DNA from 3 places in the Bacillus sp. Marseille-P3661 genome. Region 1 is predicted to be linked to each of the others. Evidence: riboswitches for the same ligand, from Rfam matches in the RefSeq annotation. Region 1 holds a riboswitch; each other region holds the start of a gene.
The links. A riboswitch is a leader RNA that binds a small molecule or an ion and turns the genes downstream of it on or off. The one in region 1 is predicted to bind cyclic di-GMP.
Positions count from the first base shown of each region.

Region 2: it holds a riboswitch for cyclic di-GMP, as region 1 does, so the genes downstream of both, C1724_RS16010 (alpha/beta hydrolase) here and C1724_RS09075 (hypothetical protein) in region 1, are expected to answer to the same signal.
Region 3: it holds a riboswitch for cyclic di-GMP, as region 1 does, so the genes downstream of both, C1724_RS02340 (6-carboxytetrahydropterin synthase) here and C1724_RS09075 (hypothetical protein) in region 1, are expected to answer to the same signal.

Region 1 is NZ_LT965953.1:1,966,597-1,974,817, reverse strand. Features, by position in the region: gene C1724_RS09095 (PspA/IM30 family protein) at 1-404, shown strand, start outside; gene liaF (cell wall-active antibiotics response protein LiaF) at 534-1,265, shown strand; gene C1724_RS09085 (sensor histidine kinase) at 1,262-2,308, shown strand; gene C1724_RS09080 (response regulator) at 2,301-2,939, shown strand; gene C1724_RS09075 (hypothetical protein) at 3,184-3,402, opposite strand; cyclic di-GMP riboswitch class I at 3,555-3,638, opposite strand; gene C1724_RS09070 (PD-(D/E)XK nuclease family protein) at 3,865-6,768, shown strand; gene C1724_RS09065 (UvrD-helicase domain-containing protein) at 6,781-8,221, shown strand, end outside.
Region 2 is NZ_LT965954.1:995,170-1,003,390, forward strand. Features, by position in the region: gene C1724_RS16005 (CynX/NimT family MFS transporter) at 1-1,152, opposite strand, end outside; gene C1724_RS16010 (alpha/beta hydrolase) at 1,167-1,988, opposite strand; cyclic di-GMP riboswitch class I at 2,444-2,528, opposite strand; gene C1724_RS16015 (GlsB/YeaQ/YmgE family stress response membrane protein) at 2,743-2,997, opposite strand; gene gmd (GDP-mannose 4,6-dehydratase) at 3,232-4,200, shown strand; gene C1724_RS16025 (GDP-mannose 4,6-dehydratase) at 4,193-5,140, shown strand; gene hprK (HPr(Ser) kinase/phosphatase) at 5,281-6,219, opposite strand; gene C1724_RS16035 (inorganic phosphate transporter) at 6,488-7,486, opposite strand; gene C1724_RS16040 (DUF47 domain-containing protein) at 7,499-8,116, opposite strand.
Region 3 is NZ_LT965953.1:521,651-529,871, forward strand. Features, by position in the region: gene C1724_RS02335 (PAS domain S-box protein) at 1-1,587, shown strand, start outside; cyclic di-GMP riboswitch class I at 1,969-2,055, shown strand; gene C1724_RS02340 (6-carboxytetrahydropterin synthase) at 2,249-3,067, shown strand; gene C1724_RS02345 (SDR family oxidoreductase) at 3,070-3,786, shown strand; gene C1724_RS02350 (ATP-binding protein) at 3,811-4,749, shown strand; gene C1724_RS02355 (alpha/beta hydrolase) at 4,730-5,776, shown strand; gene C1724_RS02360 (acyl carrier protein) at 5,789-6,028, shown strand; gene C1724_RS02365 (class I adenylate-forming enzyme family protein) at 6,021-7,520, shown strand; gene C1724_RS02370 (methyl-accepting chemotaxis protein) at 7,510-8,221, shown strand, end outside.

The DNA of each region.
Region 1 (8,221 bases):
CTGAGATTGCTCAACAGGCTGGCGAAGAAGACTTGAACAACTTTGCGATGAAAGAATACGAAGAATACAAAGGCCGTTCGGAGCGTATGAAGGCACTAAGTGAAGAAGCAAGTGAGCAATTTACAACTCTAGAACAAAAATATGAGGAAATGAAACATCGTCTAAAGGACATGCATATAAAACGAATGGAACTTATGGGTCGTGAAAATATGGCTAGAGCGCACTATCAAATCAATAATGTTATCGAACAAAGTGGCGACAAACCATACTCACGCTTTAACGAAATTGATCAATATATCCAAAATTTAGAGCATAAAGTGAATAGTGCTTACTATAGAAATACGTTTGATAGTAAAATTGACCAACTTGAAAGAGCAATGAAAAAAGAAGTTAATGTGAATTGATATATGGTATGCTACTATTAGAAATACATGATTTGAAATGTGAAGGCACAGGACAGACTGTGTCTTTTAACTAGCTATGACGTAACGTTTAAGGTAATAATATACAACAATTGAAAGGGGATTTCCTATATGTTTCATCGCTTATCTACAGATAAATTAAATTGGATATTGATCATAGGGGTAATCCTCTTAATTGTTGAGGTAGCTTTTTTCAATGGCGGCCTAGTTTTTACAGTAGTGTTCTCATCTTTTTTGAGTTATATCGGTTGGAAGAAATACCAACGAATTTGGGGAAAGGTTTTATTTTGGATCGGCATTATTTCGCTAGTAATTACTATTTTAAATATGATCGCTGTTCGTTTCTTATTTATTGCCGCAATCGTCCTTTTTGTCATTCATTATTCTCGATCTAAAAAAGAACCTGAAAAAATTATCCCTCAGTTTGAAAAGGACGAGGATATAAAGCCTCAAGAACCTTTAATTAAGATAGAGCCATTGCTAGAACAACGACTTTTGGGTGATCAAAAGACAAGTGATACAGTTTATAAATGGCATGATGTGAATATCCATGGAGGATTTGGGGACAGAATTATTGACTTAAGCAACACAGTACTTCCAGAGGAATCGATTATATCAATAAGACATTTTATAGGAAATATAAAGGTTTATGTTCCTTATGAGGTTGAAGTTTATATTATTCACAGTTCGCTAATAGGCCGTGCAAGTTTATTAGGTGAACATTATATTAAACTTATGAATCAATCTATTTCTTATCAAAGCGAAGAATATTATTCTAAGAAACCAAGGGTAAAAATACTCACCTCGATCTGGTCAGGCGATATAGAGGTGAAAAGAATATGAACCTTATAATAAAACAGGTGATCGTTGGTTTAATCGTTTCGTTTGGTAGTGCAGTTTTGTTACTATCTTCGACGTTTTATGCGTTTCCTTTACTAGAGTGGTCAGAGCTTTGGTCTGCACGTGTATTGGGGGTTCCGTATATAATTGTAATTTTCACGGTGATGATTGGTATCGGAACAATAAGCGGTATTTCATCAGGCTCTTTCTGGCGTGAAAAGCTGCACTTGATTGATCAGCAACTTGATAATTTGATTAGAGGTCAGAAAATCTCCTTTGAACAGATAGAAACTGTACAGGAGATTAATCAAATTCAACAACACCTACTTAGTCTCGAAATGAAATTAAAAAAACAAGCCGAATTGTCACAAAGACTCGCAACTGAAAGAGCAGTGGATCGTGAAAAAAGCTTACAAGAGGTTGTTGTTCAAGAAAGGAACCGTCTAGCACGTGACCTTCATGATTCAGTTAGCCAGCAGCTATTTGCAGCATCGATGATGATGTCAGCGATTAACGAAACAAGTTCACTCCGAGACTCACCTGTAAAAAAACAACTTAAAATGGTCGAAAACATGATTCATCAATCACAATCAGAAATGCGGGCGCTGCTACTCCATTTACGACCTGTTGCCCTAAAAGGGAAGTCGTTAAAGGAGGGAATTGAGGAATTATTGACTGAATTAACGCAAAAAGTTCCGATTATCGTTGATTGGAAACTAGAAAATTTCGAAATGGACAAAGGTGTCGAGGATCAGTTATTTCGAATATTACAGGAGTCCATCTCTAATACATTACGACATGCAAAAGCAAATTCGTTACATGTTATGGTTATTAAAAGGGATGATACAGTGATATTACGTGTCGTTGATGATGGTGTTGGCTTCATTGTAGATCAAGTTAAAACAAGTTCATATGGATTGCAAAATATGCAAGAACGTGCACTTGAATTAGGGGGAACGCTTAAGGTTATCAGTCTTGAGAATCAAGGTACGCGGTTAGAGGTAAAAATACCTTACATAAAAAATGAGGTGAGTGGCAATGATTAAAGTACTATTTGCAGATGATCATGAAATGGTTCGGATTGGAGTTTCGGCATATCTTTCTTCACAAACTGACATTGATGTGATTGCAGAAGCAGATGACGGAGGGGAGGCAGTTAAGCTAGCGCTTGAGCTTAAACCCGATATTATTTTAATGGATTTAGTGATGAAAGAAATGGATGGGATTGAAGCAACTAAAATGATTATTCAATCATGGCCTGATGCAAAAATAATCATTGTTACTAGCTTTTTAGACGATGAAAAAGTCTATCCTGCACTTGAAGCTGGTGCAGTTAGTTATATGTTAAAAACATCTAAAGCAAACGAAATTGCGGATGCTATACGGGCAACATATAAAGGACAATCTGTTCTTGAACCGGAAGTTACTGGTAAAATAATGACAAAAATGCGCCAAAAGCCTGTGGAGCATCTACATGATCAATTAACAGAGCGTGAACTTGAAATTCTATTACTAATGGCTGAAGGAAAAACAAATCAAGATATTGCAGATCAACTCTTTATATCCCAAAAAACTGTAAAGGTACATGTTAGTAACATTCTAGGAAAACTAGAAGTCCAAGATCGAACTCAAGCAGTAATATATGCCTTCAAACATGATCTGATAAATATGAAATAAGAATTCTGTCCCAATTGTTTTGGGGCAGTTTTTTATACTTATTGTTGCTGAAATAAAGGTTCTAACTTGAGGAAAAAGAAAGGTTGCACATATAGTAAAATATTCAGATGGAACGCTTGTTCTTATTGCAGAAAGAGGTTAAATTAGTATGAAAAGGAATTATGGAGGGATCCCTTAGACTAAAAAAGCCCTCAACGTGGATATATTAGGATTGGGGGCTTCATTAATCTTTTATTTTACTTTTTTATTTACATAAAGATAGTATATCGGTAGCATTTTTAAGGTTATTCAAACATTCTACGCGAATTTGTTCATCGCAAACAAAATCGTGTAAAATTTCATACTCAAGTCTCGCAGTAATAATAGATAAATGGTAATCAGTTTCTCCACTAAATTGATTTTCATCTAGATAATTCATAATTTCTCTCTCAAAATATTCGACAGTTCCAAATAATACAGTCAATTTCTTTCCGCCTTTCTATTAAAAATTTATTTGCTGGTATGTATACCTACTACTTTCCCAAACTGGGGTCCGTAAAAACAGCCTACCAAAAAGACAGGTAAGCTGTGATAATGTCAATTCTAAAACTTATCATAGTTAATTGTACCCGTTCGTTTGGCAACCCGACTGTCATAGTTCCACACCTTAGACTCGTGGCTTTGCGTCCTTATCTTTCAATAAGTTTGCCTTTATCAAATTATTAATTTAATAATAAGACGTATTGATAATAACTTCAAATACTATTTGTCAACTTTCGACATTTTCCCCTAAAATGGTTAATTAGTCCTAATTGGTTTTGGTTCTAAGGTAATTATAATCTTCATTCTAGCGGTGGAGTTTATGAAAAAAATAGCTATGTTATTTATGATGTTCCATTTTGTCTATAATAGTAGATAAAGAAATTTACCTAATGGGGTGATCTTTGTGGGTCGGTTACTATTTACATCGTTGTCAGACATCGCATCACAGGAACGACTGTGTCAATGGTATACTTTTCAGACAAATGAAGTGAAACCAATTTATTACCTTTTACCATCAATGAAATGGTTTCAACATGCTCGGAAAAGACAGCCTGGTATACGATTTCAAACTTTCGATGATTTGGCAATTCTTATTCTACAGCAACAAAATTATCAATTTACGCAGATTACTGAGGAAGAACGGTTTTTCTTTTTTTGTGAAATTCTTGACAAAGCGAACACCTATAATTCATACAAAGAATTAGTTCAACAGGCAAAAGCATATGCTGAAACATATGGCCAATTGAAACGCCTTGGGCTAACAATTGAACAAACCCCCCGACCACTACTCGATCTTCAACCTATATTTAAAAAGTATGAGGATGTTTATCGGGACGCAAAAGGGTTTATGGATCCAGAAAATCGGATATTTAAAGCGGTTGAACTAGGGAGACATTTAACTGAATTTCCATTGAGTCATGTAGTAATCGATGGTTATAGCGATTTTAGTCCAGTTCAATATTCATTAATACAGTATTTATTAGCATCTGCTGTACCAGTAACTATTTATCTTCCGGAGTTTAAGACACCTTTAATTAATATAACCGTCTCAACTTTAAAAACGATGGGATTTACTACATATAATGAGGAACTGAGTTTTCTCGATCGTACGATTTGCAAGAAAAAAGAACGAACTAGCGCAACGACTATCGAAGAGGAAATTCATGGTGTACTAGATTCAATTGACAAACAAAGAAATGGAAATCGTTATGATCAATATGGACTTGTATTTGTAAATGAGGAAATTTATTTACCAGAGCTTGAGCGAATTAGCTTATCTAAACGTATTCCTATTAAGAAGGTTATAAATAAATCACTTACTGAAACTGGTATCTTTGCTTTTATTACTATTATTCTTCAGCAGCATGTCCCCCAGCAAACTAAATGGGAACAAGTTCATTTGGTTGATAGTGTCGCCAAGTTATGTTTCATAGAGCCAACTAAGTATAACCAAATTAAGGAACAATTTATCGCTAATCGGGAAATTTGCCATGATGATGTGTGCTCAATTGTGGCTAGCATTGTGGATTATCAACAATCATTAGAAGAAAAACAAACTATTAGAAAATATAATGAAAGCCTACTAGGGCTTTTGGACAAGCTGCCACTACCATCTACTTGGAAACAGATCATTAAGACCAAATCATCAAAACAGATCAAGGCCGTCGCATTAGAATTACGAGCTTTTAATACCTTAATAGAATTTCTCAGGTACAGTTTGGACGATGAGAAACCGTTACCAATTCAATCTGTAAATGTTCACCTTGACACGTATCAAGTATGGTTGTTAAGTAGACTCGAACATGAAAGGTTATATATAGACCGTGCACCACATGATGGGATAGAAATTTATTCTTTTCGAGATGCACCAATATTCAAGGGAAAACATTTATTTGTTCTAGGTCTAAATGAAGGAGAGTTTCCGAAACAAACGAAACTTAGTGGTTATTTTCAGGAAAGATATGTCGATGAAATAGATAGTCCATATCCTCTTCCATTGGCAAGTTATTTTCGCTTAAAAGACGATGCAGCTTTTGCGCAGTTAGAGTATATAGCAACTTATTTATCATTTTCATATGTAGAAGGTATGAATCCGAATCAGCCGATGCTACCTTCTAAATATATAGTGGATTCAACGCTTTATGTTAAGCCGACGAATTACTCTTCGATTAACAGATTAAATAATAATACTTATGTTTCAGATGATGAACTTGATGAGAAATTGGCTTATCATGCTGGAATAGGAAAGATATTAAAGCAAGAACCGGTAATACTTAAACAATTTCGTAGAAACCTTGCTTACTTAGAAAAAGGGACTGAACGTATATCAGCAAAGTGGGAGACTTCCCTATTGTCCTCAAATATCTCTATTACCAAATTAGAACGCTATGCTGCATGCCCATTTAGATATTCACTTGAGCAGGTTTTGAAGGTAGAACCACCAATTGAAAAGCAAACCAAAATCGACCCACGTGAAACAGGAAATATGCTTCATCGTATTATTGAAGAATTCTATAAAGAAGTGAAAGGGCGTCCATTCAAAGACCTCCAGATTTTCTATAATAATAAAGCGGAAGAAAAATTAGAAACAATTTTTGAAAAAGAATGGGAAGTCATTGTCCAAAAACACTATGAACTGTCCAGACGGATTTTAAATAAAGAAAAAGAAGAATGGTGGAAGAAATTACGTAAATGGCTGGCTGCTGAAAAACATCGTTTTTGGGAAAATGACCAAATAGCGGAAATGTCGATCTTTCGAATCGAAGAGCCTGTTCAATTAAGTATCGATATGCCGAACAACGAACCTCTAGTATTAACAGGGAAAATTGATCGTATTGATATAGATGAACATGGTTTTGTTATTTATGATTATAAATCAAGTAATAAGAATTTAGATTTTGAAAATGAAATTCCGAGCGGAATTGTGCTTCAAGTTCCCCTTTATATGATGGCGCTTGAGCAAGAGTTTAATGAAGGTAGATTTAAAGCACATGTAATTAAAAAGGCAGAACCTATTGGTGGCGGTTATATTTCGGTTAAAGACCCAAATCTTCGTAACAAAAATACAGTTTGGATAGACGAGAGTCATAAAATGCGATTTGAACCAAATGTTAAAATAAAACCTAATATTGAACGGATTAATAGCGAAACGTTAATTAATGATTATCAATTTCCAGCATTAATCGAGAAACTTTGGCGTGGCACGGCTACCGACTTTTCTGTTAAACCATATTCATCAGCTTCTTGTAAATATTGTAACTATAAAATGATTTGCAGGGTAACGACCGAAAAGCATGGTAAAGAGTAAAGGGGGATTTATATGAACTTTAATCCAGAGCAGAGAAAGGCCATTTTCGGAGACGAGCCGTTAATAGTTGTTGCTGCAGGTGCAGGATCTGGTAAGACAAAAGTTTTAACAGAACGTTATGTTTATTTATGTGAGCAACAATTAAAAAGTAAACTAGGGCTAGAATGCAATCCCGAGATAGGTGCAGATGTACCTAGCATTGTAGCCCTCACATTTACAGAGGATGCTGCACTTGAAATGAAGGATCGGATTCGAAAAAGATTAAATGAAAAGTTGACAAGCGTTGGAGCAGAGTATCAAGAACACTTGGAAGTGGCTGAGACGTTTTGGATAAATCAGCTCGAAAGCTTAGACCAAGCAATAATTTCAACATTTCATAGTTTCTGTCAACGAATTGTTTCAGAGCACACCTATGAGATAGGGATTTTCCCGAATATCGAAGTTATGGATGAAACCCAAAGTAACCTAGTTAAAGCTGAACTATTCTCCGAGTTAATGGAAGAAAGCGATGTAGCTCAAAAATGGCAGACTATAGTTAACCTGATTTACCCGAAAGAACTGCAAAAATGTTTGTTTTCTGTTTATGCCAAACTCAAAGAATTTGAAATTAAAACAAATATTAAGGAAACACTCCACATCGAAACATTACTAACTGAATGGGAAACAATGAAATATTCAGCCTTAGAAAATTTTCAAGATGAAATGGAGCAGTTTTTTATGTCTAATCCCGATATTTCCAAACTGACTCCAGCTACTCGGAAAACATATGATAATGTAAGGATGATTTATGGATCTAACTTAATAGGAGATCAACTTTATGATGCAATTAGTACTACATTATCTAATGAAATTAAAAATAAAGTTCCTGTAAAATACGAGAAGCAAAATGTAGCTTTTTATAATTTATTAAATTCCTGGCTTGCTGCTAGAAATGTATGGGAGGAAAGTCCAACAGGAAAACAAAAAGAAGTTCTTAAAATGGTAGTCCGGGAATTTGAGGATCTAATCCTATCATTTGACGAAAAGTATGAAACTAAAAAGCGAGAGCTAGCGTTACTTGACTTTTCTGACTTGCAGCAGAAAGCTATTTCCCTATTAAATAATCAGCAAGCACAAAGCTACTATTCAAATCTTTTTAAACATTTTCTAATAGACGAATATCAAGATACAAATCAACTGCAAATGACGATGCTAGAGAAAATAAAGCCTTCATATTCGTTCATTGTCGGGGATTCTAAGCAATCAATTTATCGATTTAGAGGGGCAGATGTACAATTATTAAATAGTTTAGCAAAAGTAGCAAAGCGAGAACCTAACTATTCGTTTGTTGACATGAATATCAATTACCGAACATGTGACAGCATTATCCAATTTATAAATTTATTATTTCAACAAGATCATTTAATGGGCTCTATGTTACCCGATAATGCACCATTATATAAAACCGAATATT
Region 2 (8,221 bases), on a different contig from region 1:
TAGTAACACAACTAAGGCTGGTGCCCAAGAGTGGGTTACGTCGTATAGAACTCCAACTACAAACGGACCTAGTGCAGCCAGTATGTAACCCCCTGATTGAGACATACCTGATAACTCTGCAGCTTGTTTCGCATTTTCTGTTCTCAACCCAAGTAATGTAAGCGCCAAACTAATATTTGCTCCTTGACCAATTCCAATTAATATTGAGGATATGATCAATATAGTATTGTTAACACTGCTTAACAATCCGCTTAGTCCAATTATCCATAAAATCCCTATAGCTACAACAATCCCTCTTTGATTTTTAAAGCGCTCTGCATACACTGGCGTTAAAAATGTTGCTGGAAGACCACAAAGTTGCATAATTGATAGCAGCCATCCTGCCGTTGCCAAGCTCATTCCTTTAGCAATAAGGATCTCTGGCAACCACGCGATCACACAATAGTATAAAAGCGATTGCAAACCCATAAAAGCAGTTACCTGCCATGCAATAGCTGAGCGCCATAATCGATTTTCTTTTAACTGAACGGATGTCGTCACGGTAGGATTATTGCTTTTCTTGAGCTGCGGGATCCAAATAATTGCTGCTATTACTGCAAATAAGCCCCACGTCAGCAATGAACCTCTCCACCCTAACTGTAAATCTTCCGCTAGAATGACACTAAAGCCTGATCCTAACGCAGCAATCACAGCCATTGACGTTGTATAGATACTTGTCATTAGTCCTACTTTTTCAGGAAATTTATTTTTAATAATACCTGGTAATAAAACATTAGAAATAGCTATGCCTATCCCAATCAATGCAGTTCCCACGAATAATAATGAAATAAACCCACTTGAACGTATCAGAATGCCACCTACGAGTACCATTAAACCAACAAATATCATTCGTTCATTACCATAACGATGACCAAATTTTGGTGCTAAAATGGATAGAATCCCAAATGAAAGTAACGGAAGTGTCGTGATAAAACCAGCTAAACCAGCTGTGATCCCCGTATCTGCACGAATTAAACTAACTAACGGCCCAACCGATGTCAACGCTGGTCGTAAATTAAACGCAACCAAAATAATTCCTACTAACAATAGTGTTTTCCCTACTGTTCTTGTTTCGGTATTTACTAAAGTTTGACTTTTAGTCTGACTTTGCATTATGAAAACTCCTTTTATTGAAATACCTCTTCTATCCACTTTTTTGTCATTTGATAGGTAACAGGATGAGATAATATCCCATCATGATTTGCTTCACTAATCATATGTACCTTCGCATTATTATACTTTGTAAATAGTGGGTGATATTGGTCAGCTACAAATTCCTCATCTTTATCTCCTACAAGTACTAATGTAGGTTTATGCAATGCTTTTAGACTATCTTTGTAAAGATGTGGAAAACGAGAGAAAAATAGTCGGTAACTCAGTTGAAGGGTTTCCCTGCCATGTTGAATATGCTCGGGCTTATTATTTGTATATACCATCCAATTGTTAAATTTAGTAATCCTAAGACGATTAAGGAGCATTAATGAAAGTAATTTAATGAAACTTACACTCGAGCTGCTATTTTCGTTTTTTTTCGGTGTTGTTGGAGCAAATGGATGAATAAAGGGTGCCAGCAATAAATATCCATGGATATGCTCGCTATATGAGCTTACTGCAAAGCGCAGTGTCGTACCTCCGCCAGCAGAGTGGCCGGCTAGAATGATCGTTGGGTTGTTATGTTTACGATTGATCCAATTTATGAAGTCCATTAAATCATCCTCATGCTGGCCAATATAATCCAAGTCCCCTCTCCGTATTGACTGCTTTCCATAACCACGTAAATCTGGTGTATATACATGCGCAAGATTTTCATTTGCAATAAAATCGGCGATCGGACTTAAATATTTATGATCTTCACTTATTCCATGGAGCAAGATCATCACGTTATCTGATTCTGCTGGATAATAGTGAAAAAACAGGTCACTTTTATCCCTTGCCTGAAAAGAGTCCATTGTTAAAATCCTCCAAATAATGAGTCTGTTAATATTATACTATGTTTTTTTAATATTACAATAATTCAGGCTACTAGAACAAAAACCAAAAACTACACTAACATACTTACCTATTTCTAAGACATGCCAGGGTTAATTTCTCTAAGGACACTAAAAAGTCCGCAACGTCTTCTTCTTTATCCTGCGAATATATTGCACTCGTACTATTTTTAACTCAAATAAAAAGCGCCTTAACCCAGAACAAAAAGTTCGTGAAGTAAGGCGTTTTTTTATATGCTAATATACTACCTAAAATCTAAACCATAATGAATTATTCCATTGATTTTAATGCTAATTTCCATTGGATATACGATAGTCCTCCAATTAACACCATTGTTGCTGCGATGGACAACCACATAGTAAAAACTCCCTTCCTTGAAATGTACCTTAATCGCACCTCGTAGGAAGTATCGTTATTCGGTAGCTGGCGAACATGGTCGTTTGACTTTAGCCCCTCTAGCTTTGCGTCACTGACTTTCGTCAGGTTTGCCACTTCGTACGATTTCGGTTGTGTTACTTATACCCATATTAGCAAAAAATCAAACTTGGAAATATAGATCAATAGTAACAAATTTTGTTGAAAAATTGGTGAAAAGGTATTTTTTTATTTCCTTGCATCTAAACTATTAGGTTTAAAGTCTCGATCATTCGCAGAATTTTAATAAATAATTATGTTATCCATTTATAGTCAAACTGTTTCAATATTTTTTTAAAATTAATCAAAAAGTCTCGCAATTAACCCTGCAACAATCACAACAATAATGGCCCCAATAAGTGCAGGGCCTAACCAAATACCCGCTACTACCGGGCCCCAAGACCCAAATAAATCTGGCCCTAGCCAAGCCCCAATAAACCCAGCGACAATAGCTCCGGCCCAACCTCCAGGCATCCCAAAAGGTGACAACTTATCCGCTACGATTCCTATAACCAACGCCATAACTGCAGTCAAAATAAAAGTAATTAGATCCATTTATTTTACTCCTTTTTGCTATCTTATGCAGTCTTGTATGGTTTGTTCGAATTATCTTTAATACTGTCCATGAGGAACAGCATGTTGGGAAATTCATATATATAACATTAGCATAGCATAGCAATACCAATTAAGCAGCTATATACATGCCCTTAGCGATATACACCTTCGTTATTACTTATTATTTTTCCTAACGAAGGTACTGCACTATTACCTTATAAATGGGGGGTTAGAATGAAAACAGCTTTAGTAACAGGTATTACCGGTCAAGATGGTGCCTATCTCGCAAAATTTTTATTAGAAAAAGGCTACAAAGTAGTTGGGCTTAAAGCCCGCAGAAGTTCAGAGACACATTGGAGATTATCCTTCTTAGGAATACAAGAAGATGTAGATCTAATTGAAGGTGATATTACAGATCCTTCCTCCCTTATTCGCGTATTAAAACAGACAATGCCTGATGAAGTTTATAACCTTGCAGCACAAAGCTTTGTTGGAACTTCATGGGAGCAACCTATCCTCACAGCAAATGTAACAGGGGTTGGCGTTCTCAACATGTTAGAGGCGATCCGATTAGTAAACCCGAGCATAAAATTCTATCAAGCTTCAACCAGTGAGATGTTCGGTTTAATTCAAGAACAAATGCAATCGGAAAAAACGCCATTTTACCCTAGAAGTCCTTACGGCGTCTCTAAATTATTTGGTCATTGGATGACAGTAAACTATCGTGAAAGCTTTCAAATGTTTACATGCAGCGGGATTTTATTTAACCATGAGTCACCATTAAGAGGGATTGAGTTTGTTACCAGGAAGGTTACAGACGGAGTTGCTAGAATCAAATTAGGAAAACAAAATGAATTAAAACTTGGAAACCTAGATGCAAAACGCGATTGGGGATTTGCTGGGGATTACGTAACAGCTATGTGGTTGATGTTACAGCAAGCAGAACCAGAAGATTATGTCATTGCAACTGGAAAAACAACTTCTGTAAGAGAATTCTGCAAGATTGCATTTGAATATGTAGGTTTAAATTATGAGGATCATGTAATTGTTGATCCTAAATTTTATCGTCCTGCTGAAGTGGATATTCTTTTAGGTAACCCTGATAAAGCTAGAAAAAACTTAGGCTGGCAAGCAACCACAACGACACGACAATTAATTGAACAAATGGTCGATGCTGATTTGGAAAGGGTAAAAAATGAATAAAAAGATGAGAGTTTTCATAACAGGATCAAATGGTTTTGTTGGAAGACACTTAATCAACTTATTATCACAAAGGGGCCACACCGTTTTTGCCGGTGTTCACGAAAATATTGAAAAATTTCCTTCTGCAGTTAAAGTACATCATATAAATATTCTTGACCAAAATCGTCTATACGAGCTTCTGAAAGAAATTAAACCTGATGCAATCATCCACCTTGCTGCTTTAAGTAAGGTTCCTGACTCATGGGAAGACCCTGTGAAAACCTTTAACATTAACACAATTGGATCCATTCATTTAATTCAAGCTGCTCAAAAGATAAGTCCCGATGTGAAAATCCTTACAGTTGGCTCGAGTGAAGAATATGGATTAACCGGTACTATTGGAACACCTTTGACAGAAGAACACCCATGTTTCCCACAAAATCCCTACGCATCTAGTAAATTATCCATGGGGCAAGTAGTTTTGCAGTTAGCAAAGAAAAATCAGCAAACAATCATTCATGTCCGACCATTTAATCATTTTGGCCCACAGCAACCAAGAGGATTTGTAATCAGTGATTTCGCTTCTCAAATTGCCCAAATTGAAAAAGGTTTATCACAGCCATTTATTAAAGTAGGAGACCTTAGCGCCATAAGAGACTTTACAGATGTACGAGATGTTGTAAACGCCTATATACTTCTGCTAGAAAATAATGTTGAAACAGGTATTTATAATATTTGTTCAGGAGTTTCAAGAAGTATAAAAGATTGCTTGGATGAATTAATAAAACTTGCATCCTGCCCTGTACAGGTCATAGTTGATAAACACAAGTTTAGACCTTTGCAAGTCCCTGTATTCTTAGGGTCATATAAAAAAATAAACGAGAAAGTAAATTGGAAACCTGATATTTCTTTTGAACAAAGTCTACAAGATACTTTAGATTATTGGCGATCACATATATAAAAAGGTATATCCTGAAAAAAAGCATAGATTTTTTAAAAATAAAGAGCCTTAATAAAGGCTCACTTACATAAAACATTATTCTGTCTTTCATTATAGTAACAACAATTCCATTCATGTTTTTGCTGCCAACAACATTCTGTTTAGCTATTATCACTAGAATCCGAAAACTCAGACTCAAGTCTTTGCATAAAATCTTCAGCAGCACTGTACCCTTGCTGACGTAGATACCAGTTATTTGCAGCTGCCTCAATTAACCCCGCAACATCACGCCCAGGTTGTAGCTGAATTTCAATGGATGGTATTTTGACGCCCATGTATTCTGTAAACTGCATTTCCTGTTCTAATTCATTGTATAAGGCATCCTTCTGCCATTTCGTTAAATGAATATCAAGCGAAATTCGCGTTTCTTCTTGAAATGCTTTACGTCCATATAAGCGGACAACATTTAACAAGCCAATACTTCGGAGCGCCAAAAATTCCTTTGTTCTTTCATCATGTGTACCTAAGAGTGTTTGCGGACTTAACTTTTTTAATACAACTACGTCATCAGCCACTAACCGGTGTCCACGGCCAATTAATGTATGTGCTGTTTCGCTTTTACCTACCCCTGAATTACCGCGCAGTAAAATACCGATTCCAAAAATATTTAAACACACACCATGCACTGCAATTTCTGGCGCTAATTCTTTAACCATATAAGCATCAAGTTTGGTTATGAATTCTGAAGTAGTTTCAGGTATGTTGGTGACTAACAAGGGGATCTCCTCTTCGATACAATGATGTGTTAAATAAGTTAGTCCTTCTTCACCCGTCGTAACAATGAAACATGGTGGATGATATTTTACGATATTCCCAATTCGAAACGCTCTTTCCTCTTTACTTAATTTATGTAAATAAGTTATTTCTTTTCTTCCTAAAATTTGAACTCGCTCAGTCGGAAAAAATTCAAAATGACCAACGAACTCCAAGCCAGGACGATGCACCCGGGACTGTGTAATCGGTTTCTGAAGTTGGTCCTCTCCAACTAATACTTTTAATGAAAACTTACGAACTAAGTCTTCAACTGTTAATGTTTTCACGCTTATTCTCACCGCCTATTGCCTTCTAAATTTGAATTATACTTTAAAATTGTGAAAACGTCATCTATACGTATCAGATATCCATAAAAGTATAGAACAAGCGAGGTGGCCCAAACACTTTCTTGCGAATTATACTGTAATCCTTAAGGACAAAAAAGGTTTGAATCTATATGTTGAGATTCAAACCTTTGATAAGCTTTTAGCACGCACTTTTTAAGCACCTGTTACACGCTATGGTTAATTTATGTAGAAAACTCGAATTGAATAACTAAAAAATTGCATTTAAAATATAAAATGAAATTCCGGCTATCAAAGCAGAAATTGGAAGTGTTATTATCCAAGTAATAAGCATCCTTTGAGCCGTTCCCCATTTTACTCCTTTTATACGGTGTGCAGATCCTACGCCCAAAATAGATGACGAAATAACATGCGTGGTACTCACTGGTAAATGAATAAATGTAGCACCAAAAATAACTGCCGCACCTGTTAAATCAGCAGCAACACCATTTACAGGCTTTATCTTCATTATTTTCCCACCAACGGTTTTAATGATGCGCCATCCACCAACAGAAGTACCTAACCCCATAGCTAGTGCGCAGGAAAATTGTACCCAAGTTGGAATTTCACTAGACGTTGTATAGTTATTGGCGATAAGAGCCATCGTTATGATCCCCATAGCTTTTTGGGCATCATTGGTACCATGGGTAAATGATTGTAGTGCGGCTGTAAAAATTTGGAACAAACGGAAATTTCGATTTGTTCTTGTTAGATTATTATTTCTAAATACTACCTTAATAATGCTATAAACAATATAACCGACAACGAAGGCTATAATTGGTGAAAAAATTAAGGCTTGGATAATTTTAAGAAATCCATTGTAATTCAATGCATTAAAACCAGCCGCCGCAATCGCTGCCCCGGCAATTGAACCAATAATAGCATGTGATGAGCTTGAAGGAATTCCATAATACCACGTAATTAAATTCCAAGAAATCGCTGCAATAAGTGCTGCCAAGATAACGAGGGAACCGTTTTGGAGCGTAAAAGGATCCACAATATCCTTCGTAATTGTTTTAGCAACACCAGTAAAGGTCATAGCTCCAACAAAGTTCATAATAGCTGCTAGAAGTATTGCATGCCTTGGTTTAAGTGCCTTAGTGGAAACAGAGGTTGCGATTGCATTTGCCGTATCATGAAAACCATTAATAAAGTCAAAAGCTAAGGCACCAATTACTATTAATACTGTAATTATAAAAATAACATCCATTATAAAAGCCCCTTACGCATTTTTCATAATAATACTCTCTAATGTATTTGCTACTGCCTGACAATCATCAGCAATGTTTTCTAGACTTTCATAGATTTCTTTATATTGAATAATACGAATTGGGTCCTTCTCAACTGCAAATAGATTTTTTATAGATTGACGTAATATTCCATCGCATTTGGACTCATAATCCTTAATCTTAATTGCATGCTCTCTTATATCAAGAAGTTTCTTCGTAGATAAAAGTTCAACTGCTAATTCAATTTCAATTGCGCAATTCCGAATAGCATCGACAAATTTCACCATATACTCGTCTGCATTAGTAATTGAATACATTTCTAATAATGCGGCACAATGCTCAAAACCGTCTAACACATCATCTAAACTCATCGCTAAGCTAAGAATGTCCTCACGTTCAATTGGTGTAATAAATGCTTTATTAAGCTCAACAATCACCTCATGAACATAATCATCACCTTTATTTTCATACTTCTTCATCGTATCGAAAAAAATTTTCAGATCACTCGTATTCGATAACTTGTAGTCAGCAAAATAAATTGCACTTTCCTTTATATTTGTCGAAATTCGCATCAATAAATCCATGAATTTGTCAGCCTTTTTAAAGCCCATCTTTTAACCTCCACTAGTTTTAACTGATTAATAAAATCCTTCAAACGTAAATATTGTATACGAAAAATGTCGAATTAGGAATTATTTTTTTACAAATAATTAACA
Region 3 (8,221 bases), 1.4 Mb from region 1:
CACCCTGATGCAATTTTTTCTTATGATTTGTATGGGAATTTCACTAGCGGAAATGCTGGTGTAGAACGTATTTCCGGATATTCTAGCGAAGAATTTTTAGGGAAATCTTTTATCCCAATGATGGTACCTGAGGATGTTGATAAGACGTTATACCATTTTAATAAAGCGATTCAAGATAAAAAAACGGAAAGCTATGAGGTGGCCTTACGACATAAAGCTGGACACCGGGTTGAACTGTTTGTGATGAGTATTCCCATAATTGTTAATGATGATGTAGTAGGTATATATGGACTCGCAAAAGACGTAACTGAAACAAAACAAGCACAAAAGGCTTTAATCGAGACAAAGGAAGAACTTGAAGTTTTTTGGAAGTATACAGTTGATCCTGTTTTTTTTATCAATACAAAAGGAGATATACTCAAAGTAAATCCTGCATTTGAAAAAACGTTTGGCTTTAGTGAAGATGAAATAGTTGTTCAAAAGTGTACTATCGTTCCAGTTAATCTAAAAATTGAACTATTAGAAATCAGCGAAAGAATTAGTAATGGAGAAATTATTAGTACTCATCAAACAAAACGTATAACAAAGCATGGGGAACTTCTAGATATTATTTCGTCTTATACACCAGTCCGAGATGAAAGTGGAAATATAATCGGAGCAACTGCTTTTTACAAAAATGTTACTGAACATAAAAGAGCAGAAAGAGAACTTATCAAGAGCCAAGAAAAATATAGACTCATTACTGACAATGCATTTGACATTATCAACATAATCAATCCAAATGGAATTATTGAATTTGTTTCTCCATCTAACGAAAAAATACTTGGTTATCCAACGGAAGACTGTATTGGAACTCCCTTTTTAACACATGTACATCCAGAAGACCTATCCCTTTTAGAAAGAGAATTTAGACGCCTTTTAGCTGGTGGAGAACCATGCCCGGTTGAATTCAGGGTTTGGCATAGGAATGGTCAGATGATCTGGATGGAAGCAAACACAACCCCTGTCATTGAAGATGGAGAGGTTAAACAATTAGTTACGATTGCTCGTGATATTACAGAGAGGAAAAAACTTAGGGATGAATTAGAGAAGGCTGCATTCTATGATTTCCTATCAGGTTTACCAAATCGTCGTACCTTCGATGATAGATTAGAAATGGCGATTCACCATGCAAATCGTTCGGGGCAAAAGGTTGCTGTCATGATGCTGGATGGGCGAAAGTTTAAGCAAATAAATGATACGTATGGACATGATGCAGGGGATGCTGTTATTAAAGAAATGGCAAGGCGACTGCAAAAATGCGTACGAAAAACAGATACTGTCGCCCGGTTAGGTGGGGACGAAATGGGTATTATTTTACCTGAACTGACTTCGGTAGAAACTGCTGAAGATATTGCGAGAAGAATCATAAAGGCATTTGAAGAAGCAATAGATTTTAATCATGTAAAAATTAATTTAGGGGCAGGTATTGGAATTTCTTTATATCCAGACCATTCAAATGACAAAAGGCAACTGGTAAAATTTGCTGATATGGCTTTATATGATGCAAAACAAGCTGAACATACTGAGTATAAAATATATAAATAGACTTTAAATCCTAGTAGGAAGTAATTCCTACTGGGAGAATCATTCTTACAACTAACAAATAGAAAATAAGAACTACTGGTGATATACAAACACTTGGTATTAGAAATAAAATAAAGATACAAAGTTAACGAGGAGACAGTGTAGTGTATATTGTCTAGGTCGATAGAAAGTCTACTAAGGTCTTGTTGTTCGACGAAAAACGACAACAAAATACAAAAAACCACTTCACCTTTCTATTATTTCATGTTAAAACTATATGTATAGTAATAATGTTATATTTACTTTTTAGGAAAAATGGTCAATATTCACTAATTGACGCAGTAGTCATTTGTCGATGAATTAATTAAAAAGCACTAATAAATGAATACGTACAACTGTTACCTACGATAATAGCAAACTCATTGAAAAATGGGGACGCAAAGCCATTGGATCTAAGGTCTATGTGACTATGATAGCCAGGTTACCGAAAAGGGTTCGATTTGTATCTGTTGAAATATTGCATAAAGTGATATCCCAACTATTCAAGTCCACCAACTTTTTGGTGGACTTTTTACTTTTCTAAAAATACTGAATATAAAGAACTTTAACTGAATAGGCGTTCTAGGCCAATCAGTTTGAAAGAAGATCATGAGTCGATAACACTCTGGGGAGATGACATACAATGCTCTATTTATCACGAAGAATTGACTTTTCAGCGATGCATAGTTACCGAATTACCGAATGGTCTGAAGAAAAAAATAAAGAGGTTTTCGGTTTGTGTAGTAATGCTAGTGGTCACGGTCATGATTATAAATTGGAGGTCACTGTAAAAGGTAAGTTGAATTCAAGAACTGGAATAGTTGTTAACACCGTTGACATTAAAAATTTGGTCGGTGGTCTAGTTGAAAGAGAACTCGATGGAAAGTTTCTAAATAAAGAACATCCGTATTTCAAAAGGAATATTCCAACTACAGAAAACATTATCACTTATTTATGGAATGCTATTGCTCCCCAATTAGAGCACTGTGAATTGCATAAACTGCGGTTACATGAAAATCCTTATTTGTATTCAGAAAAGGGAGATGAAACTATGGTTAGCTTGACTAGAAAATTCCACTTCAGTGCAGCACATCGTCTACACAGTGATCAGCTTTCAGTTGAGGAAAATATTAAATTATTTGGAAAGTGCAACAATCCAAATGGTCATGGACATAACTACTATCTTGAGGTTTGCATTAGTGGTGTGTTAGATCCAATTACAGGAATGCTCATTGACTTATCTCATTTAGATGAAGTGGTTGAAACAGTTGTACTTAATAAATTTGACCATAAACACTTAAACTTGGATACTGACGAATTTAGAGATCTAAATCCTACTTCAGAGGTTGTTGCAAAGGTGATTTATGAAATGTTGGCTCCCCATTTACCTAAACTTCATAAGATTGGATTGTGGGAAACGGACAAAAATTATTTTGAATATTATGGATCGGATGTGAACTAATAATGATGATAGATATGACGCAATTGAAAGATCAAGTGGTTGTTATTACAGGAGCAAGTCGCGGAATCGGAAGAGCAACTGCTGAGCTTTTGTATAACTATGGCGCAAAGTTGGTTCTAGGATCTAGAAATATTGAAGACTTAGAGAAAGCTTTTCCAAGTGAAGATGCTTTAGTCCTTCGTGTTGATGTAAGCGATGAAGAGTCAGTAAAACAATTCCTAGATCGTAGTGTTGACCATTTTGGTCGTGTAGATGTTCTCATTAATGCAGCAGGCTTCGGTGTTTTTGATAGTGTGCTAGATTCTGAAACAAAAGATTTTGACAATATGATTGCAGTAAACTTACGCGGTACCTATTTAACTTGTAAATATTTTGGAAGACATATGCGAGAGCATCAATGCGGTCAAATCTTAAATCTGGTATCAATTGCTGGAACAGTAGCATTAGCAGGGAATGGTGGCTACACAGCTTCTAAGTTCGGGGTACGTGGTTTGACAAAAGTTTTACAAGCTGAATTAAGAAGGGAAGGAATTCGGATTACATCAGTCTTACCAGGCGCTGTGAATAGTTCGTTTTGGAATGAAATTGAACCTAAGCCAGATGTCTCAAATATGATTCCGGTTCAATCGATTGCAGAACATATATTATTTCTATTGTGCCAACCCAAACAATCTGTTGTTGATGAAATCACGATAATGCCTCCTGCCGGCATTCTATAAAAAGAAAGGGTTTGGGAGAAAGACATGAAACGATTGTTCTCAAAGTTTTTTGAAGAACCAAATAAAAACGATGAATTAATCCCAGCCATTACTCTTCCGCAACTCGCTGAACTTAATTCCTTTAAAGAAGTGCAAAAAAGAGCACTAATAGGCTGGATAGTTTATCGTATGGCAGAGGTGTCTGAGTTAAACAGCGAACAAAGAAACGCATTGTTTTACCAAGCTTTTACGATAACTTCTTTCGAAGATATTATGGATGAAACAACCCGAAATTTGTTCCATGTAGCAAGCCTAGCGGTGGAATGGTTACAAAGCAATGCTCTAATTGAAGAAGAAATGAAGGGATTAAATTTATCAAAATTGCATAATGATGCACTATCCCGAGTGTTAAGTGAGGTTCATTCAGAAACTATACTTAATAGAAATGAAATAGATGAGTCGAAAAAGGTATGGGAAGTCTATAGAGATGTAATCTATGCCGCGACACAAGGTGGATTCTTATTAATTGAGAAGGATAAGGTTGAACACTATATGCAAGGTGAACTTCTTTGTGAGACCTTGATTCAAGAAAGAGCAGATATTCCTAAAGCTAGAAATCTAGCAAAAAGTGCATTTGAAGTAGCAGGATTAAAAGTTTCCAAGATGATGAGTTATAACTTAATTGTTTCAGAAGCGGTAACGAATATTTTAAAGCATGCTGAACATGGAAAGATGTTCATTTATAAGGATCAAGACGTTTTTCGGGTAATAGTTGAGGATAAGGGACCAGGCTTTTCGCTTAAACTCCTGCCAAAGACTACACTTATGGCAGGCTTTTCTACAAAAGAGTCATTAGGACAGGGGTTTACATTGATGATGAAAATTGTCAATCAGGTCGTGTTAGAAACCTCATCAAATGGGTCGACGTTAATTTTAATACTAGATAGAGCAGGTGATGAAAGAAATGATAATGATAGAGTCTAATCCAAAAAGTACAATTCAAAAGACATTAGTAACAGCTCGGCTCATTGAAGGTTTTTGGGATAGATGGATTGCACACGGAGTAGATCAACAAGTTGCTTGTCAAGCAAAATACGCTATTGAAGATCTAAATGATTGGATCAATTATTTTAGCAGTGTTGCTGAAGAACATAAAATGAATGCTATTAATTATGAAGAAAAGGGATTAACTGAAAAAGCGGAACTTCAATATCAGTTTTCCGGATTGTATTATAACCTAGTTCAATGGATTTTTCCTGAACGGTTTGAGGAAAAACTAAACTGGTATAAGCAATCCCTTCGGATGTTTGCAAAGGCTGACAAAATATCTAAGATATCCTGTCATAAAGAAAGTATCCATATTGGTGGCCGCGAGTGTGCTGGAAGAGTACGGATACCAAGAAACTCAAAAGGAAGTATCATCATCATTAACCCTATTGATTCGAGTAAAGAGGAATTATTTACGTATGAAAAACATTTTCTTAATTTAGGCTTTGCTACTGTAAGTTTTGATGGTCCTGGACAAGGAGAAACATTTACTTTAAATGGATTAAAGGCCTCGACGGACAGGTGGAATTTATTTATTGATAGCATAATAGCATTTACTCAACAAAGATTACCCCAAAACCCTATCTTTTTATTTGGTACAAGCTCTGGCGCTAGCTGGGCAATTAAGGCTAGTCAACATCCAGATGTAAGAAAGGCAGTGGCTGTTAGTCCACCAGTTAGCAATGATCCTATCGTACTACCAAATTATTTCGCAGAACGATTGAAGTCAATCTTAGAGCATGGTCCAAATATTGTTCCTACTATCGATGAACTAATAACTAGTAAACCTACTCTGCTATTTCATGGAAATAACGATGTTATGGTTAAAAATGATGATATTTATCAACTATATAATAAATTGCCTTATGGTAAAAAATTGATTGAATATGAGAACGAAACACATTGTTGTAATGGAAAGCTTGAAGAAATTCGTGAGTTTTCTGCACAATGGTTTAGTAAATAACAGGAGGATAAAATGACATTTGAACATTTTAGACAGATAATCTCTGATACTAGTCATGTTCCAATCGAATTAATTAAAGAGGACTCTTCTTTCAGGGATCATTTAGGAATTGATTCTTTACAAATGGTTAATTTGTTGATTGAGATTTCGGAGAAAGTGGGAACTGGTTTAGAAAAACTAATCGGATTGGATGATTTATCAACGGTTGGTAAACTCTATGACTCTCTTACGAAAGGAATTGAATATGAATAGTCTATTTAATAAGTTTTTAAATCCCTCCTATCATGACAAATTAACTTTAAGTACATTTTCAGGAGATTATACCGGTGGAGATATCGCTAATCATACTGAAAAGATCATCTCATTTATAAATAAACAGTTAGATATTGAAAATAAAAGAATTGTAGTCCTTATGCCAAATTTGTTTACGTATTTTTCAACAGTTTTGGCAGTGAACAAGCTTGGCGGGATCGTGATCCCATTAAGTATGCAGTATCGAAAAGATGATTTTTTATCCGTTTTGTCATTTGTTGATCCGCATGCGGTTATTACGAGCCCTGATTATCAAGATGGTTTTTTTTCTAAAATGATCTATGAGTGGTCACATTCAATGAATAAGGAGACAACAGTTTTTTATTTAGATGAAGAAGAAAAATGTTGGGAATATTATCAAACTACTGGAGTTGCCCGACCGAATGAAACGGAAGATGTAGAAATCATGTTTTTCACGACAGGAAGCACAGGTTTACCTAAAGGATTAGTTTCACACTGTACAGAAGTTGAAAACTTTGCGAATACTTATATCGAAATTAAGGGATTATCTGAGAAAGATAGCTTGTTTTTAAATCCACCGCCAACATCATTAATAGGAATTGGAGCTTTTATTGCTGCCCTAAAAACAGGTGCAAGAATTGCTTTTCCTGAACAATTTGATATTCCAAAAATGGTTAAGTTAATCGAGCATACTACGTCAAATACAATCGATAGTACGCCATCGATCTTTAAAGCATTGTATAGTTTTGGCAAACACATTGATTCAGAAGTTTTTAGAAACATTGAGGTATGTACGCTTTCAGGTGAAATGATTAACGAAGGCTATATTGATCACTTTGAATTGATGAAGGAATGTATGTTTGTAGGCGTGTATGGCTTAAGTGAAGTTGGAGGTGTGCTAACTTGTAACCTTCGAGAATCTCTAGAATGGAGGATTGTAAATGGTGTTAGCACGAAATTTCGTGAAGAACAAGGAATGAAAGAGCTAGCAGTTAAAACCCCTGTTATGTTTAGAGGCTATTATAGGCAGCCAGAATTAACGAGGGAGATCCTTGATGATGAGCAATGGTTTTATACAGGTGACTTAGTGGAAGTCAGCGATAATGGTACGATCAAAATCATCGGTCGAAAAAAAGACTTAATCAAAAAAGGTGGTCAACAAGTTGTACCTAGTGAAGTCGAAAAGGTTATTTCTACTCATGATAAAGTAAAGCAGGTTGCAGTTATCGGTGCTCCACACCCTGTGTTTGGTGAACAAGTTGTTGCCTTTATAGTGCCAAACGGTATTTTGAATGTCCAAGAAGTTTATTCGTATTGTGCCAAACGAATTGCAAGTTATAAGGTACCCGATCAAATTCAAACAATTCCTGAACTTCCAAGTATACAAAGTAAGGTAGACAAGCTGAGTCTAAGGAAAGTATTTATAGAACAAACGAATAATAAGGTAGGTTACCAACATCATGAAAAATAAAACACTTCGCAGACAGTTTAATATTCAGATGCTCCTTACATTAATAGCTATTGTACTCGTATCTGGCATTATCCAAATCTATTTGATCTCAAACCAGATTGATAGAAATATTAATAGTGAAGCCGGCATGATCTCAGAATCAATTAAACAAGGAATTAATGAAACCGAGCTGGCTGCAGCCGAAATCGAACATCAAATTGATCTAAAATTAGAATCGATGGCAATAAGAGCAGGGGAACATATTGTTGGCTTAGGTAAACCAGTAACTGAAATAACTCAACTAGAATTAATAAATATAGTTGATCAAGTAGGCTTAGGTGGCCTTACGCTATTTGCGCACCAAGAAAATGACGTGGTTGGAATTCAGTCAACAGACCCAGCGGAAATTGGCTTTAGTTTTAAACAGATTAGTCCTGAAGCATATCAAGCAATGGTGGATCAAATTAACGGTAAAAGAATTTCTGGTGAAGTAGCTGCCAATTCAAGTTATGTTGGGGATAATATAGGTATTTTATATACAGCACAGTCAGGATCGCATGGGGATGAACCAGCCTATTTCAAATATGCATATTATCATATACCAGGAACAGATTTTCTGATCAGCCCGTTTATTGAAGCTAGTGAGATTCATAACTTTATCGAAAAAGTTGGACCAGAGTCTTGGATAAGTAAAGTATTGGATGAAAATGAATATGCAAAGG